3 regions of the Imbroritus primus genome follow, and region 2 is predicted to be linked to each of the others. Evidence: predicted binding sites of a transcription regulator. Region 2 holds the regulator's gene; each other region holds the start of a gene.
What was found. The regulator sigma-54, encoded in region 2, starts transcription at its own class of promoters, with help from an activator protein. The targets are predictions, from matches to a motif close to TGGCANGNAANCTGCTTT.

Region 1 (5,724 bases), 1.3 Mb from region 2:
TCATGGATGTGCAAGGGGGGGGCGTGCTTTTGTCCCTCGTTGGCGGGCAGCCTCTGCCATACTGCCGGCATACGGGTGTGCCGTGGTGAGATGTATCCGTGATGCGTGCCTGACTTTGCCCTGATGAAACGCTGCAGATCGTTGCCCACTTTCTTATGCTCCCGATTCGCCCGATTCGCCCATTACGCCTGAAAAGGCTGTTCGCGGTCTGCCTGACCGGCTGGCTGGCGGCAGGCATGCTGCTGGCCGGCAGTGCCAGCGCGGCCGACGCCTGCCGCGGCACGCTGTACTTGACGTTCGATACGGGCAGCATGAGTCAGGCACAGCTGATCGCGGACACGCTGCGGCGGCACCATATCCGCGCCACGTTCTTTGTCGCCAGCGAGCCGACCGTGCATGGCGACCGCTCGCTGGACGACGGCTGGAAAACGTACTGGAAGTCGCTGGCGGCAGACGGGCACGCGTTCGGCACGCATACCTTCGATCACGTTTACCTGGTCGGCGACGATGGCGCCGACGGGATCCGCGTGCGGCCGCAGTTTGGGCCAGCAGCCGGGCAGGTGCAGCGCTGGGACCAGTCCGCGTTCTGCGCTGAACTGAAACGTACCGCCACGCGCTTTGCCGCGTTGACCGGCCGGCCGCTTGATCACCTGTGGCGTGCGCCCGGCGGCCGCACTTCGCCGCGCACGCTGGCCTGGGCCGAGCAGTGCGGCTTCCGCCATGTCGGCTGGGATCCGGCCGGGTTTCTGGGCGACGAACTGTCTTCCGAACGCTACCCGAATGCACGCCTGCTGACGCAGGCGCTGGAGCGCCTGAAGGATGGCGACATCGCCATGGCGCATCTGGGCATCTGGTCGCGGCGCGATCCGTGGGCGCCGGCGGTGCTCGAACCCTTGCTGACCGGCCTGCAGGCGCGCGGCTTCTGTTTTGCCACGATTCCGGAGCATCCGCGCTACCGTCAGGCGTCCGCGAACCGGAGTCCGCGATGATCGATACGCTCATCGACCTGTTCGCCACGGCTCAGGGATGGCTGTTCCAGAACGCGATCCTCCCGGTGGTCTATGCGCTGGGTTTTGGCGGCTATGCGGAAGAGGCCTTCCTGGGGACGGAATGGCTGATGCTCGGGCTGCTGCAGATCGCCATCATGGCCTGCCTCATCCAGCCGCTGGAGCGGTGCTTTCCCGTGGAGCCGCTGACCGATCGCGCCGCCGTGCGTACCGATATGTTCTATACCATGATCCATCGGCTCGGCCTGTTCCGCCTGGCGATGTTTTTCGTGCTGGTACCGGTGTTCGATCTCATTGAAGGGCACCTGCGCCTCGCCGGCTGGCAGCGTACCAATCTGGAGGACTGGCTGCCGGACGGCATGGTGTCGCCCGTGCTGGCATTCTGCGTCTACCTGATCCTGTTCGATCTGCTCGACTATGCCTATCACCGGTTTTCGCACCGCATCCGCTGGTGGTGGGCCCTGCATGCCGTGCATCACAGCCAGCAGCAGATGACAGTGTGGAGCGACAACCGCAATCACTTGCTGGACGATATGCTGCGCGATGCGGTGTTCGCCACCGTGGCCCTGGCGGTGGGCGTGGAGCCGGCGCAGTTCATCCTGCTGGTCGCCATCTCGCAGTTGCTGCAGAGCTTCCAGCACGCCAACCTGCGGCTCGGCTTTGGCGGCGTGGGCGAGCGCCTGCTGGTGTCGCCACGATTCCATCGTCTGCATCACGCGGTCGGCGTCGGCCACGAGAGCGGTGGCAGGCTGGGCGGCTGCAATTTTGGCGTGCTGTTCCCGTGGTGGGACATGCTGTTTGGCACGGCCAATTTCGAAGCCATCTACCTGCCCACCGGCATCCGCGACCAGGTGACCGTGCAGCGCGACTACGGGCGTACCTTTCTCGCCCAGCAGCGTCTCGGGGTAAGGCGCTTGTTCGGGCGGCGCTGAACCCGGGATACGTCGTGCCGGCCCTCATGCCGGCCATCGCCTTGTGTTAGTCTTTTTCATCTCTTCATCACCGTGCCGCGGCCCGGCGTACCCCTTTGGGTTTTTCCATGTGGGGCGCTCCTGCCACGCACCCATTTACCCATGACCGACCTGTTTCCTTCCCTTGGCCGTGCCGTCCTGAGCCAGTTGCATCCGCGCATGCTGTGGATGACGGTCTTGCCGTTTCTGCTGGCGTCAGTGGTGTGGGGCGGGATCCTGTATTTCAGCTGGGATGCCGTCATGGCGGGCGCGCGCGGGTTCCTCGAAACTTCGATGCTGACGTCGTGGATCTACCGCGCGCTCGACGCCCTGGGCATGGCCTCGCTGCGGGCGCTGGTGGCGCCACTGATCGTGGTGGCGCTGACGGTGCCGTTGGTGGTGATTTCGCTGCTGGTGTTCATCGGCGTGTTCTCCGTGCCGAGTGTCATCAGCTTTCTCGATCGTTCGTATCCACATCTGGAGCAAAAGCGCGGCGCGTCATTCACGGCCAGCGCCCTGAACTCCATCGGATGTACGCTCGCCGTGCTGTTCGTCGGCCTGATCACCATTCCGCTCTGGCTGATTCCACCGTTCTTCGCGTTGATTCCGCCACTGCTGTGGGGCTGGCTGACCTACCGGGTGATGAGCTACGATGCGCTCGCCCTGCATGCCTCGGCCGAGGAGCGCAAGCTGCTGATGCGCCGCCATCGCCTGCCGATGATCATCATGGGCATCGCCATGGGCGTGCTGGGATCGGCGCCGACGCTGCTGTGGGTATCGTCGGTTGCGGTCATTTTCCTGTTTCCGTTCGTGCTGCTGGCATCGGTGTGGATGTACGTGCTGATTTTCATATTCTCGGCCCTGTGGTTCGGGCATTATTGCCTGCGCGCGCTCACGCGGTTGCGCGCCGAGCAGGGCGGACCGGCGCAGGATGAGGCGATGGTGATCGAGATGGAGCGCCCGCCAGCCTTGCCGCCGCAGGGCTAAACAACACGCCGGCTGGCGGGTACCGGCCGTATCGACAAGCAAACTAGGAAGACGTAGTAAACATGGGATTCGGATTAATCATCATCGGCGACGAGATCCTCTCCGGGCGCCGCGAGGACAAGCATCTGCGCAAGGCCATCGAACTGCTGTCCGTGCGCGGGCTGGCCCTGGACTGGTGCGAGTATGTCGGGGACTCCCGCCCGCGCATCACCGCCACGCTGGAGCGGACGCTGGCCTCGGGCGACGTGGTGTTTTCTACTGGCGGGATCGGTGCGACCCCGGACGATCACACACGCCAGTGCGTGGCGGCCGCGCTGGGCGTGCCGCTGGTGCTGCATCCGGAGGCACGGGAGCTGATCAAGCAGCGTATTCTTGAAACTGCGGGCGATGATCCGGTCAAGGCGGACCTCACCACGGCGGACAACCGTCACCGCTTCCATATGGGCGAATTCCCGGAGGGTGCGCGCATCATTCCCAATTCGTACAACCGCATCCCGGGCTTTTCGGTGCGCGACCACCATTTCATGCCAGGCTTTCCGGTCATGGCGTGGCCCATGATGGAGTGGGTGCTGGACCACTACTACAGTGACATGTTTCATCAGAACGCACAGATGGAGCGTTCCTTCCTCGTATTCGAGGCGCCAGAGTCCGCCCTGACACCGCTGATGGAAGCGGTCGAAGCCCGTTTTGCCGGGGTGCGCGTGTTCAGCCTGCCGTCGGTCGGAGACAGCCAGCGTGGCGATTTGTATGCGCGCCGCCATATCGACCTGGGCGTCAAGGGCGACCCCGAGCAGGTCGATGCCGCATTCGCAATGCTGCGCGATGGTGTAAGCCAGCTCGGATATTTGCCTGTCGACCCGCCCGCGGCATGATGCACTATTTGAGTGCAATTCATTAGAATACGATCTTTTCTTGTGCGTGAGCCCTAAAATGGTGCGTTTTCGGTGCGGCAGCAAGGCGAGCGCCCTGCCATTGGCCGGGAAGCACACGCGCGAAAACCGGACGGGCGGCCGTCCATGCCCATAAAAATGTCTGAAAGATCAAGGAGGCAGCACGCCTGCACGCTTTACGGGAATGTTGCACGATTCCAGGCGGGCGCTGGCATGGAACCTGCTAAATAACCTCGTACAGATTCAAGCGGGACGTTGGAAACGTTCTGCCACACCCCTCAATTACTGATTGAACGCCGATTTACCCAGGAGAAAGGCATGGCCAAGAGCATTGCAGACGTGATGAAGCTGGTGTCGGAAAACGACGTCAAGTTCGTCGATTTCCGCTTTACCGACACCAAAGGCAAAGAGCAGCACGTCTCGGTTCCCGTCTCGCAGTTCGATGAAGACAAGATGGAATCCGGTCAGGCTTTCGACGGTTCGTCGATCGCCGGCTGGAAGGGCATCGAAGCGTCTGACATGCTGCTGATGCCGGATGCCGATACCGCCTACATCGACCCGTTCTATGAAGAGCCGACCCTGGTCCTGACCTGCGACGTGATCGAGCCGTCGGACGGCAAGGGTTACGACCGTGACCCGCGTTCCATTGCCCGTCGCGCCGAAGCCTATCTGAAGAGCACCGGCCTGGGCGATACCGCCTACTTCGGTCCGGAACCCGAATTCTTCATCTTCGACGGCGTGACCTGGAACGTGGACATGTCCGGCTGCTTCGTCAAGATCGATTCCGAAGAAGCGCCGTGGTCGTCGGGCACCAAGTTCGAACACGGCAACAGCGGCCATCGCCCGGGTACCAAGGGCGGTTATTTCCCGGTTGCCCCGGTTGATACCTTCCAGGATATGCGTTCGGAGATGTGCCTGATCCTCGAGTCGCTCGGCATCCCCGTGGAAGTGCACCACCACGAAGTGGCCGGCCAGGGTCAGAACGAGATCGGTACCAAGTTCAGCACGCTGGTGCAGCGCGCCGACTGGACGCAGATGCTCAAGTACGTGGTCCACAACGTGGCCCACACCTACGGCAAGACCGCGACCTTCATGCCGAAGCCCATCGTTGGCGATAACGGTTCGGGCATGCACATCCACCAGTCGGTGTGGAAAGACGGCCAGAACATGTTCGCGGGCAACGGTTACGCCGGCCTGTCGGACTTCGCGCTGTATTACATTGGCGGTATTATCAAGCACGCCAAGGCGCTGAACGCCATCGTCAACCCGACGACCAACTCGTACAAGCGTCTCGTCCCGCACTTCGAAGCACCGGTCAAGCTGGCCTACTCGGCACGCAACCGTTCTGCCTCGATCCGCATCCCGTACGTTGCCAATCCCAAGGGCCGCCGTATCGAAGCGCGTTTCCCGGACCCGATGGCCAACCCGTACCTGGCCTTCTCGGCCATGCTGATGGCCGGTCTGGATGGCGTGCAGAACAAGATCCATCCGGGCGAAGCCGCGGACAAGAACCTGTACGATCTGCCGCCCGAAGAAGACGCAAAGATCCCGACCGTGTGCCACAGCCTCGACCAGGCGCTGGAAGCGCTCGACAACGATCGCGAATTCCTCACGCGCGGTGGCGTATTCTCGAACGCCATGCTCGATGCCTACATCGCGCTGAAGATGGAAGAAGTCACGCGTTTCCGCATGACGACTCATCCGATCGAGTTCGACATGTATTACTCGCTGTAATCTGGCCGGCCATGCCGGTGCGCCACGGGATCGCGGCGCACCGGACAAAACAAGCAAGGGCGGCTTCGGTCGCCCTTGCTTGTTTTGTCGCTAGAATAAGGGTCCAACCTCACTGTCGGGACCGCTCTATGCTGGCTTTTCGTCTGACTCCCGCCG
Region 2 (5,724 bases):
CCGGCAACGTGGTGCTGACCAAGGGCACCATGGTATTGCGTTCGCACACTGCCGAAGTGCGTACGGACCCCGAGGGCTACCAGTACGCCGTAGCGATCGCCAAACCCGGCGAACTGGCCTACATCAAGCAGAAGCGCGACACGCCGAACGAATACATGGAAGGCTGGGCCGAACGCATCGAGTACGACGGCAAGCAGGAAGTGTCGAAGCTGATCCGGCGCGCGCGCATGGCGCGTCTGGAAGGGTCGACCGTGGCCGATGAGATTCGCGGCGCGCTGATCACCTACGACAGCCGCAACGCTTTCTACACGGCCTCGGGGGGTGACACCGCGGGCGCGGCGTCCTCGGGCAGCAGCACTGGCCGGGTGCGCGCGGTCCTCGCGCCGCGTGGCTCAAATGCCGCCAGCGCCCCAGCCTCGAACCCCGCACCGGGCGTGACGCTACAGCCAGCGCCGCCGCCTGCCCAGCCACGCTGATCCCGCCACTTATCGCTTCGGCCCCGACACCACGCGCATGACGACAGATACCGCCCGCTCCACGCCCACCGCCGCCCCCGCTTCCAGCACGCTGGAAGTCCGGCATTTGCAGAAGCGCTATGGCACGCGCACCGTGGTGCGCGATGTCTCGCTGGATGTGAAGAGCGGCGAGGTGGTCGGCCTGCTGGGGCCAAACGGTGCAGGCAAGACGACGTCGTTCTACATGATCGTCGGCCTGGTGGCGCTCGACGAAGGCGAGATCATGCTGGATGGCGCGCCGATCAGCACCCTGCCGATCCACCAGCGGGCGCGCATGGGCTTGTCGTACCTGCCCCAGGAAGCCTCGGTATTCCGCAAGCTGAACGTGCAGGAAAACATCCAGGCCGTGCTGGAACTGCAGACCGAGAACGGCAAGCCGCTGTCGAAAGAGGCCATTGCGCAACGGCTCGATACCCTGCTCGATGACCTGCAGATCACGCACCTGCGTGACAATCCGGCGCTGTCGCTGTCCGGTGGCGAGCGCCGCCGCGTGGAAATCGCCCGGGCGCTGGCATCGTCCCCGCGCTTCATCCTGCTCGATGAGCCGTTTGCCGGCGTGGATCCGATCGCCGTCGGCGAAATCCAGCGCATCGTGGCCTTCCTCAAGGCACGCAATATCGGCGTGCTGATCACCGACCATAACGTGCGCGAAACGCTGGGCATCTGCGACCACGCCTACATCATCAGCGAGGGCACGGTGCTGGCAGCAGGTCAGCCGAAAGACATCATCGCCAATGACGCGGTGCGCAAGGTCTATCTCGGCGAAAACTTCCGCATGTAAATCTGGCCGGCGGGAAGAGCGGCGGCAGTCCTGTCTCTGCCCCGACGCCCGCTGCGCAGCGCGCGGCCGAGGCCGTCCGGCGCGGTTTGCCGAACGGTTGCCACTTTTGTTCCGATTCGGCCGCGATCTCCTAGCAACTATCGTTCCATCGCGCGGAGGTTCGACTTACAATAGGTCGAATGAAACCGTCCCTCCAACTTCGCCTTTCACAGCATCTCGCGCTGACGCCCCAGTTGCAGCAGTCCATCCGGCTGTTGCAGCTTTCCACGCTCGAACTGCAGCAAGAAGTCGAGCAGGCCCTGACAGAGAACCCCCTGCTCGAGCGTGAAAACGATTGGCTTGAAAGCCCCGTGCGGATCGGCGCGGATGGCTCCATGAGCGTCCAGAATGCACCGGCCGAGACCGCTTCCGTACCGTCCGCCGCAAATGGGGAGGAACGCAGCGCCGCCCCAGGTGACACCGCAGGCGAGGCCGCCGGCGGGGACCTGGACGACGGTGCCAACGACTATGGCAACGACTGGAGCCTGGACGACTTTGCGCGTCGCCCGCAGGCGGACGAGGATGACCGCGCGCCCATGCAATTAGGTTGTGGCGGCCCGACCCTGCGCGATCACCTGATGGACCAGCTGGCGCCGCTGAAACTGTCGATGCGCGACAAGGGCCTGGTGATCTTCCTGATCGAATCGCTCGACGACGATGGCTACCTGTCCGCTTCCATTGACGAAATTCTGGAAGAACTGCCCGCGGAACTCGAAGTGGAGGCAGATGAGGTGCAATCGGCACTCAGCATGCTGCAGAGCTTCGATCCACCCGGGGTCGGTGCGCGCAACGCGTCCGAATGCCTGGGCCTACAGTTGCGGCGTATCGAGCACCCGGCCAAGCCGCTTGCCCAGGCCATCGTTGCCGGGCATCTCGAACTGCTGGCGACGCGCGACTACACGCGCCTGAAGAAAGCCTTGCAGGTCAATGACGCGGAGTTGAAGGAAGCGCACACGCTGATCCGCTCGCTCACGCCGTTTCCGGGCTTTGCCTTCAGCCGTCCCGATGCCGACTATGTAGTGCCCGACGTAGTAGTCCGCAAGACGCCGGCCGGGTGGGTCGCGCAGCTCAATGCCGAAGTGATGCCGCGCCTGCGCATCAATGACATGTATGCGCAGATCCTGCGCAACAGCAAGGGTGACAGCGGCGCCGCGGGCCTGCAGCAGAAGCTGCAGGAGGCACGCTGGCTGATCAAGAATATCCAGCAGCGCTTCGATACCATCCTGCGAGTATCGCAGGCTATCGTGGACCGGCAGAAGAATTTTTTCACGCACGGCGAAATTGCGATGCGCCCCTTGGTTTTGCGCGAGATAGCCGATACACTGGGTTTACACGAGTCGACTATCTCTCGTGTCACAACCAACAAATACATGGCCACCCCGATGGGAACGTTCGAGCTGAAGTATTTCTTCGGCAGCCATGTGTCAACCGAGACCGGCGGCGCGGCATCATCTACCGCGATCCGTGCGCTCATCAAGCAACTGATAGGAGCTGAAGACCCCAAAACCCCTCTGTCCGACAGCCGGATAGCCGAACTGCTCGGCGAGCAAGGGTTCGTGGTGGCGCGCCGCACCGTGGCGAAATATCGCGAGGCCCTTCGAATCCCGGCAGTCAACCTTCGCAAATCCCTGTAGTAATCGCATCGTCCTGGATGCGATGTCTGTGAAAGGAGAGTCGCTATGAATTTCAAACTCAGTGGACACCACCTCGAAATCACCCAGCCCCTGCGGGAGTACGTGGAAACCAAGCTGGAGCGGGTCATCAGGCATTTCGATCAGGTCATTGGGGTGAGCGTACTGCTGACGGTGGACAACCAGACAGAAAAGGACAAGCGACAACGTGCGGAAATCAACCTGCACCTGAAGGGCAAGGATATCTTCGTCGAATCGCATCACGAAGACCTGTACGCAGCCATCGATGCACTGGTGGACAAGCTCGACCGCCAGGTGATCAAGCACAAGGACAAAGTGCAGAACCATGACCGTGTGGCGCTGAAGTATCAGGCCACAGCGGACGAAGCCCGACTCTGAGCGTTCCGCGCAACCAACACAAAGCCGCACCATGTGCGGCTTTTTTTGCGCCAGAGGGCCCGCAGCGGCGCCAGCAGTGTATGCTTTCCCCACCGAGAGCATGGTATTGTCCTCAGGCATGATCCTCTCGCCCGGCCGGACCTGCTGCGGCGCACAATCCTGCGCCACGGCTCGTCTATAATGTCCGGTCAGGCTGTTCCCCGCCACGGCGAAGATCACTACTGTTCCACTGTCCTTCATGAATCGTTTGGCCAAACTGCTGCCCCCGGGCAACATCGCGCTGGATATCAGCGTCACTAGCAAGAAACGTGTGTTCGAGCAGGCCGGACTGCTGTTCGAAAATAACCACGGCCTGGCACGGGCGACCGTGACGGACAACCTCTTCGCCCGCGAGTCGCTCGGCTCGACCGGCCTGGGCGCGGGCGTGGCCATTCCGCATGGTCGCATCAAGGGCCTCAAGCAACCGCTCGCGGCGTTCATGCGGCTGGCGGAACCGATTCCGTTCGAATCGCCTGATGGCAAGCCGGTCTCCCTGCTGATCTTCCTGCTGGTGCCCGAGCAGGCCACGCAACAGCACCTCGAAATTCTGTCGGAAATCGCCCAGTTGCTGTCTGACCGCGACATCCGCGATGCGCTCAACACCCTGCCGACCCCGGAAGCAGTCCACCAGATGTTGTCCGACTGGCAGCCCTGAGATCTGTCTGCCGCGCGCTGCCGCGTGCGCAGACCCCAATTTGCCGCACGTTATGGAACTGACTGGCGTCACCGCACAATCGATCTTCGATGACAACGCAGCCGATCTCCGGCTGTCCTGGATTGCCGGACTGGAAGGCGCTGACCGTTCCTTCGAGCTCGAATTTGCGCGTGAAGCAACGTCCGCCGCGGACCTCGTCGGTCACCTCAACCTGATCCATCCGAATCGCATCCAGGTGCTCGGCAAGCCGGAGATCACCTACTACCAGCGCCTCGACGAAGAAAACCGCAAGCGTCAGATGGGCGAGCTGATCCTGCTCGAGCCGCCCTTCCTGGTGATCGCCGATGGCGTCGATCCCCATCCGGACCTGGAACTGCGTTGCACGCGCTCATCCACGCCGCTGTTCACCACGCCGGTTTCGTCGGCCGCAGTCATCGACCACCTGCGCCTGTACCTGTCGCGCATCTCGGCGCCACGCGTCACCATGCACGGTGTGTTCCTCGACATTCTGGGCATGGGTGTGCTGATCATGGGCGAATCGGGACTCGGCAAGAGCGAACTAGGCCTCGAACTCATCTCGCGCGGCCATGGCCTGGTGGCGGACGATGCGGTCGACTTCGTGCGCCTCGGTCCTGACTTCGTCGAAGGCCGTTGTCCGCCGCTGCTGCAGAACCTGCTCGAGGTACGCGGCCTGGGCCTGCTCGACATCAAGACCATCTTTGGCGAAACGGCCGTACGCCGGAAGATGAAGATCAAGCTGATCGTCCAGTTGGTGCGCCGCAACGATGGCGAGTTCGAACGCCTGCCGCTCGATTCGCAATACGTGGATGTGCTCGGCCTGCCGATCCACCAGGTCAAGATCCAGGTGGCTGCCGGCCGCAACCTGGCCGTGCTGGTCGAGGCCGCCGTGCGCAACACCATCCTGCGGCTGCGCGGCATCGATACGCTGCGTGATTTCATGGACCGCCAGCGTGCCGCCATGCAGGCGGAATCGCACGCCATCACCCAGGGCAGATTGCTCTGATCGACTGGCTGCAGCGTCAACCAGATTGGCGGACGGTCCGTTGTGTGCTGTAATGGGCTCGCGCTGCGCGCCCAGCCTGTGCATGCGCCGTGCGCACGCGCCTTTCGCCTCGCTACCCTGAATGGAGAGCTTCCCATGAAATCCCTGCTTGCCCTGTGTACCGTGATCGCTTCGCTGTCTGCCGCGCCGGTGTGGGCGCAATCCGCGCAGCCGGCCCAGCCAGCGCAACCCGCTCAGCCGAACTCGCAGCAATCCAAGATGGCCGAGTGCAACAAGTCCGCCGAAGGCAAGAAAGGCGACGAACGCAAGGCCTTCATGTCGAAATGCCTGTCCGCCAAACCGAAGGCCAGCGAAAAGCAACTGGCCCAGCAGGAGCGCATGAAGACCTGCAACAAGCAGGCCGAAGGCAAGACTGGCGATGCCCGCAAGGCCTTCATGAAGGAATGCCTGAGCAGCAAGTAAGCCGCACCCCGACAGCCTGTGCAGGCCGCGCCGCGCGCGGGCTGTCGCGTTCCATACGCCTCGCCTGGTCTTCTGCACCATCTCCGTCTTGCCTTGCATCGCGCTGCACCCCCGCGCCGACCGGCCCGCGCGTGGCAGGCGGCTGTGCCGCCGCCTGCTTGGCCGCGCCAGGGCGACAG
Region 3 (5,724 bases), 170 kb from region 2:
CTTCCAAGTTCGACCTGGCCTACATCAGCCTGGACGGCAACATCGGCTGCCTGGTGAATGGCGCCGGCCTGGCCATGTCGACCATGGACACCATCAAGCTGTTCGGCGGCGAGCCGGCCAACTTCCTGGACGTGGGCGGTGGCGCCACGGCCGAGAAGGTCACCGAAGCGTTCAAGATCATGCTGAAGAACCCTGAAGTGAAGGGCATCCTGGTCAACATCTTCGGCGGCATCATGAAGTGCGACACCATCGCCGAAGGCGTGATCACCGCCTGCAAGGCCGTGAATCTCTCCGTGCCGCTGGTCGTGCGCATGAAGGGTACGAACGAAGAACTGGGCAAGAAGATGCTGGCCGAATCCGGTCTGCCGATCATCTCCGCCGACACCATGGCCGAAGCCGCGACCAAGATCGTCGCTGCCGTCAAGTAAGCCGCTGCCCAAGGATAAGGATACGAACATGAGCATCTACATCAACAAGGACACCAAGGTCATCACCCAGGGCATCACGGGCAAGACCGGCCAATTCCACACCCTGGGTTGCCAGGCCTACGCGAACGGTAAGAACGCCTTTGTCGCCGGCGTGAACCCGAAGAAGGCAGGCGAGAAGTTCTCGGACATTCCCATCTACGGCACGGTGAAGGAAGCAGCCGCCCAGACTGGCGCCACCGTCTCGGTGATCTACGTGCCGCCCGCAGGCGCGGCCGCCGCTATCTGGGAAGCTGTCGAAGCCGACCTGGACCTGGCGATCTGTATCACTGAAGGTATCCCCGTGCGCGACATGCTGGAAGTGCGCAACAAGATGAAGGCCAAGGAAGCTGCCGGCGGCAAGAAAACCCTGCTGCTGGGCCCGAACTGCCCCGGCCTGATCACGCCCGACGAAATCAAGATCGGCATCATGCCCGGCCACATCCACATGAAGGGCCGCGTCGGCGTGGTGTCGCGCTCCGGTACCCTGACCTATGAAGCCGTGGCCCAGCTGACCGAACTCGGTATCGGCCAGTCGTCCGCCGTCGGCATCGGTGGCGACCCGATCAACGGCCTCAAGCACATCGACGTGATGAAGGCCTTCAACGACGATCCCGACACCGATGCCGTGATCATGATCGGCGAGATCGGCGGTCCGGACGAGGCAGAAGCCGCCCGGTGGTGCAAGGACAACATGAAGAAGCCGATCGTGGGCTTCATCGCTGGCGTGACTGCGCCTCCGGGCAAGCGCATGGGCCACGCCGGCGCGCTGATCTCGGGCGGTGCCGACACGGCTGACGCCAAGCTGGCCATCATGGAAGAATGCGGTTTCACCGTGACCCGCAACCCGTCCGAAATGGGCAAGCTGCTCAAGGGCTTGCTGTAATCGGGGCTGTTGTTCAAAAAGGAGGCTTCGGCCTCCTTTTTTGTTGGCTGTTCTTGTTGGACTGTCGGGCAACAAATTATTCATTGATCACTTTTTTATGGGAAAGTGATGCAAAAACCCCGTTTTTAGGGAAAACCCGAAGCGCGACTGAAAAGAAATCGAAAGGTTCAACGCGCACACTCTGTGGCACGGTTTTTTTGTCCGCCGCTTTCCGACCGCCGGTTTGCATCCACCGGTCTGCGTTCACTTCACGGAGTATTCTTTTGGACTTCTCATCTTCCGCCTTCTGGTTCGCCCTGGGGTCGATCATCCTGACCAATATCGTGCTGTCCGGCGACAACGCCGTGGTCATCGCCCTGGCTTCCCGCAGCCTGCCGCCCAAGCAACAGAAACTTGCGATCTTCTGGGGTAGCGCCGCTGCCATCATCATGCGGATCGTGCTGACCGTCGCTGCCGTCAAGTTGCTGACGTTGCCATGGCTCAAGATCGTCGGCGCCATGCTGCTGATCTACATTGGCGTACAGCTGCTGAACGAGGGCGACGAGGATGAGTCACACGCGGCCAAGGCTTCGATCTGGGCTGCTATCCAGACCATCCTGATCGCCGACCTGGTGATGTCGCTGGACAACGTCATGGCCGTGGCCGCTGCCGCGCAGAATGGCCCTCCGGGTAGCCAGGTGACCCTGCTGATCCTGGGCCTGGGCATCAGCATTCCGCTGATCATCTTCGGCAGCACGCTGCTGCTCAAGGTCATGGAGCGTTTCCCGATCATCATCACGCTGGGTGCGGCACTGCTCGGTTATCTTGCCGGCGAAATGTTCATCTCCGATCCGGTCGATGCCGCCTGGTTTGCCGACAACGTGCAGCACGCAGGCCTGATCGCCGGTGCGCTGGGCGCGGTTATCGTGGTCGGCCTGGGTACCTACCTGCAGCGTCGCCAGGCGCGTGCCGCTGCCTGAATAGTGCAACACCTGACAGGCGGTGTTGATCGCCCGTCATGAAAAACTGCCAGATTTTGTCACTCCAGGTGACGGAATCTGGCAGTTTTTATTGGCGACCCGACGTGGCAGTGCACAAATTTTGTCATTTTCCCCAGCAAATGGGGCTGGCACGCTGTGTGCTCTGTGATCCCCCGCACGCGTGTGCTTTAAGAATTTTCGAGGGGTCACCAAATGAAAATGCAACAACTCTGCCGTACCGCTCGGCGCGTCCAGAAGGGTTTTACGCTGATCGAGCTGATGATCGTTGTGGCGATCATCGGTATCTTGGCTGCTATCGCAGTGCCGGCTTACCAAAATTACGTGAAGAAAGCGGCTTATACCGAAGTCATCAATGCCATGGCTCCCTACAAGCTCGCTGTCGATATTTGCTATCAGTCTGCCGATGGCGCTACGGCTGCCGCAAAATTGGCTACTTGTGACGCTGGTGCGGCTGGTATTCCTGCAGCTCCCACCGCAGTCACGACCGGTGCCTTCAATTCGCTCACGGTTACGGATGGTGTGATCGTGGCGACGCCGAACGCATTCAAAGGCATTCTCGCGACAGAAACCTGTACTATGACCCCCGCCGCCGATGCTAGCGACAAGCTGCAGTGGGCCTACTCGGGCGGCTGCTTGACCCAAGGCTACGTTAAGAACTAAGGAGAGAGTAGTTCGCTACTCGAATTCCTGCATGGAAAAGGCGCCTTCGGGCGCCTTTTTTGTCGTAAGATGCGTGGTCGCAACACACGCCACACGTGGTATCGACCGCCTGCCGGGCATTTCTCCCCGCTCCTCCCGTGATCCGTCCGTCCACGCCGACTTTCCCGTCATCCTCTCCCTTGATTGCCTGGTGGCCACTGCTTCTTGCATTGGCGATGCCATTTATCGTCTCCATTCACAGGCAGCCTTTGTCCACATTCTCGGGGGAGTGGTGGGCCGCAGCCCTGTGGACCTTGTCCTTCGTCTATTTGCTGTGGACCCGCAAGCAGCGTACGCCCATGCCGGCGGTGCCTCCAGTCGTGCTCTTTCCGCTCGCGTTGGCGCTCGTTACCGCTGTCCAGTTCCTGTGGATTCGTCCATTCCAGAACGATCTGGCCGGACTGACGCCGCTGGTCTTTCTGCTCGGCGCGGCCACCATCCTGTGCGGTTATCTCGTCCGCGCGCGCGACGAGGCCCTGCATGCCGCGAGCATGATCGCGTGGGCGCTGCTGGCGGCCAGCCTGCTGGGCGTGGCGGCGCAGGTGGTGCAGCTGTTCCGCGCGGAATTTTCCTTTTTTGGCCTGGTGTCGGAGTACTTCCCCACGGAACAGCGACGCCTGTGGGGAAATCTCAACCAGCCCAACCACCAGGCCACGGTACATGGCCTCGGGTTGGCGGCACTGGTGTATCTGGCTGCGGCGCGGCGGCTGCGGTTGTCTGTGGCACTCGTTCCCGCGGTGTGCCTGGTGTTTGGGATTATCCTCACGGGCTCCAGGACGGGTGTGGTACATCTCGGGCTGGCCACGCTGCTGGGCCTGATGCTGGCGGGTTTGTCATGGGAGTTCGCGACGTCGCGCAGGCGGCGTGCGGCGCTGGTGTTCTTCAGCCTGGCGCTGGTGCCGATGTACTTTTTCCTGCAGCCGCTGGTGCTCGAGGCCAGCCGGGAATTTGGCTGGAAGCTGTTCGACGCCGTCGCGCGGCTGGAAGAGGGTGATGCCGGTTCGGCGCGGGCCGCGCTGTGGCGGCATGCCTGGATGATGTTCATGACGCATCCCTGGTTCGGGGTGGGCTGGATGGAGTTCGGTATCGAGCAGTGGCGGCAGTTGCGATCCGTTGGCATGACGGTGGAGCTGGCGCAGCAGGCGCACAACCAGGTGCTCGATCTGCTGGCCAAGACGGGCACGATCGGCGCGGGCAGCGTGTTGCTGACGCTGGGCGCATGGTTCTGGCGCGTACTGCGTATGACAATCGGAGCCGTTGGCACAGCCGACCGGGCGCGCCGCCCCGCCACGCTGCTCGGGCTGAGTTGGCTGGCCATGCTGTGCGCGCATTCGATGCTCGAATACCCGCTGCATTACCTGTATTTCTTCCTGCTGTTCTGCTTTCTGCTGGGGTGGCTGGAGCCCGGCGGCTGGCCGCTGCGGGGCATATGGGGGCGTCTCGCCAACTGGCGTGGCTGGGCTGTCGTGTGTGCGGTGGTCGGCGGCGCCGGACTGGCGGCGGTGATGATTGACTACCAGCGCGCCGAGGACGTGACACGGGCTGCGACTTTCAACCCGACTATCCCGGTACGTCCACGGTTCTGGTTCCGCGATATTGCCGAACAGCGGCAGACGGCACGCATGCCCCTGAGCCGGGCCAACGCCGCCGAAGCGCTGGCGCGCCATCTGACAGCGTTGCGCGTGTTGCCGACCCCTTCGCTGATCCAGCGGACTGCCCTGCTGACGGCCATGCAGGGCGATACGGCTGCAGCGCAACGCATGATCGAAGACCTGCGGTTCTACTACTGGATCAATCCGGTCGGGGAGCGTTTCCAGACGCTCCGTCTATGCGCCACGCTGCCGGCAGCCGAACGGCCGCAGCCTTATTGCACGCCGCCGGAGTTGCCAGCCGGGCGCTGAGCGGCGCCGTCTGCACCCGATTCAACGCGCAGGTGCCCTGCCTGCTGCCCGGCGCGGGTCAGGCAGCTTCGAGAAAGCGCTGGATCACGCCAGCGGAATAGACGCTCGCCACGTCCCGCAGAAAAGCCGAGAAATCGAGATGCGCAGTGTCATCGGCGCGGTCGGAGACCGTACGCATGATGGCGCAGGGCACGCCGTACTCGTGGCAGACCTGCGTCACCGCCGCGCCCTCCATTTCCACGCACAGCGCTGCCGGCAGGCTGGCCTGCAATTGCGAGACGGCTCCGCTGTCGCCGATGAACCGGTCGCCGCTGGCGATCATTCCGGTATGAAGTGTGGGGTTTTTGAGACGAAAGCGGGTTCGGGTGTCGGTGTCCAAACGTGCTTCAAAATCCTCTTGGAGAAAGGATGCGGCCGCCTGTTCGAGGCGTTTGCGCAGGGTTGGATCACAGGGGAATTCGGCCTGGTCCAGTAGGGGAACCTGGTATTGCGGCCAGAACGGCCGACCGTCAAGATCGTGTTGCAGCAAGCGATCCGCGACAACGATGTCCCCGACGGCCACCCCCCGCGCCAGGCCGCCAGCCAGGCCGGTCATGACCACCGTATCGACGGAGAAGTCGCGGATCAGGGTGACCGTGGTCGCCGCCGCCGCTACCTTGCCGACCCGGGCCAGTACCACGACCACATCTTGCCCATAAATCTGGCCGATGTAATAGTCACGCATACCGATGTGACGGACACTGCCGTATGCATCCATATGCTGCAGCAAGGAAGCGATTTCGTCGTGCATTGCT

Region 1: the regulator sigma-54 is predicted to act here: its motif matches at 4,044-4,061, upstream of glnA (type I glutamate--ammonia ligase).
Region 3: the regulator sigma-54 is predicted to act here: its motif matches at 2,457-2,474, upstream of ACQ3C8_RS02565 (pilin).

What each region holds. Positions count from the first base shown of each region.
Region 1 is NZ_OZ201293.1:1,715,031-1,720,754, reverse strand. It holds gene ACQ3C8_RS07885 (polysaccharide deacetylase family protein) at 156-989, shown strand; gene ACQ3C8_RS07880 (sterol desaturase family protein) at 986-1,939, shown strand; gene ACQ3C8_RS07875 (EI24 domain-containing protein) at 2,081-2,944, shown strand; gene ACQ3C8_RS07870 (competence/damage-inducible protein A) at 3,007-3,816, shown strand; gene glnA (type I glutamate--ammonia ligase) at 4,153-5,568, shown strand; gene ACQ3C8_RS07860 (hypothetical protein) at 5,697-5,724, shown strand, end outside.
Region 2 is NZ_OZ201293.1:391,035-396,758, reverse strand. It holds gene lptA (lipopolysaccharide transport periplasmic protein LptA) at 1-476, shown strand, start outside; gene lptB (LPS export ABC transporter ATP-binding protein) at 514-1,296, shown strand; gene ACQ3C8_RS01800 (RNA polymerase factor sigma-54) at 1,476-2,969, shown strand; gene hpf (ribosome hibernation-promoting factor, HPF/YfiA family) at 3,015-3,365, shown strand; gene ptsN (PTS IIA-like nitrogen regulatory protein PtsN) at 3,604-4,059, shown strand; gene hprK (HPr(Ser) kinase/phosphatase) at 4,112-5,083, shown strand; gene ACQ3C8_RS01780 (PsiF family protein) at 5,219-5,545, shown strand.
Region 3 is NZ_OZ201293.1:561,385-567,108, forward strand. It holds gene sucC (ADP-forming succinate--CoA ligase subunit beta) at 1-428, shown strand, start outside; gene sucD (succinate--CoA ligase subunit alpha) at 457-1,350, shown strand; gene ACQ3C8_RS02560 (TerC family protein) at 1,614-2,309, shown strand; gene ACQ3C8_RS02565 (pilin) at 2,523-2,990, shown strand; gene ACQ3C8_RS02570 (Wzy polymerase domain-containing protein) at 3,239-4,930, shown strand; gene ACQ3C8_RS02575 (5'-methylthioadenosine/adenosylhomocysteine nucleosidase) at 4,989-5,724, opposite strand, start outside.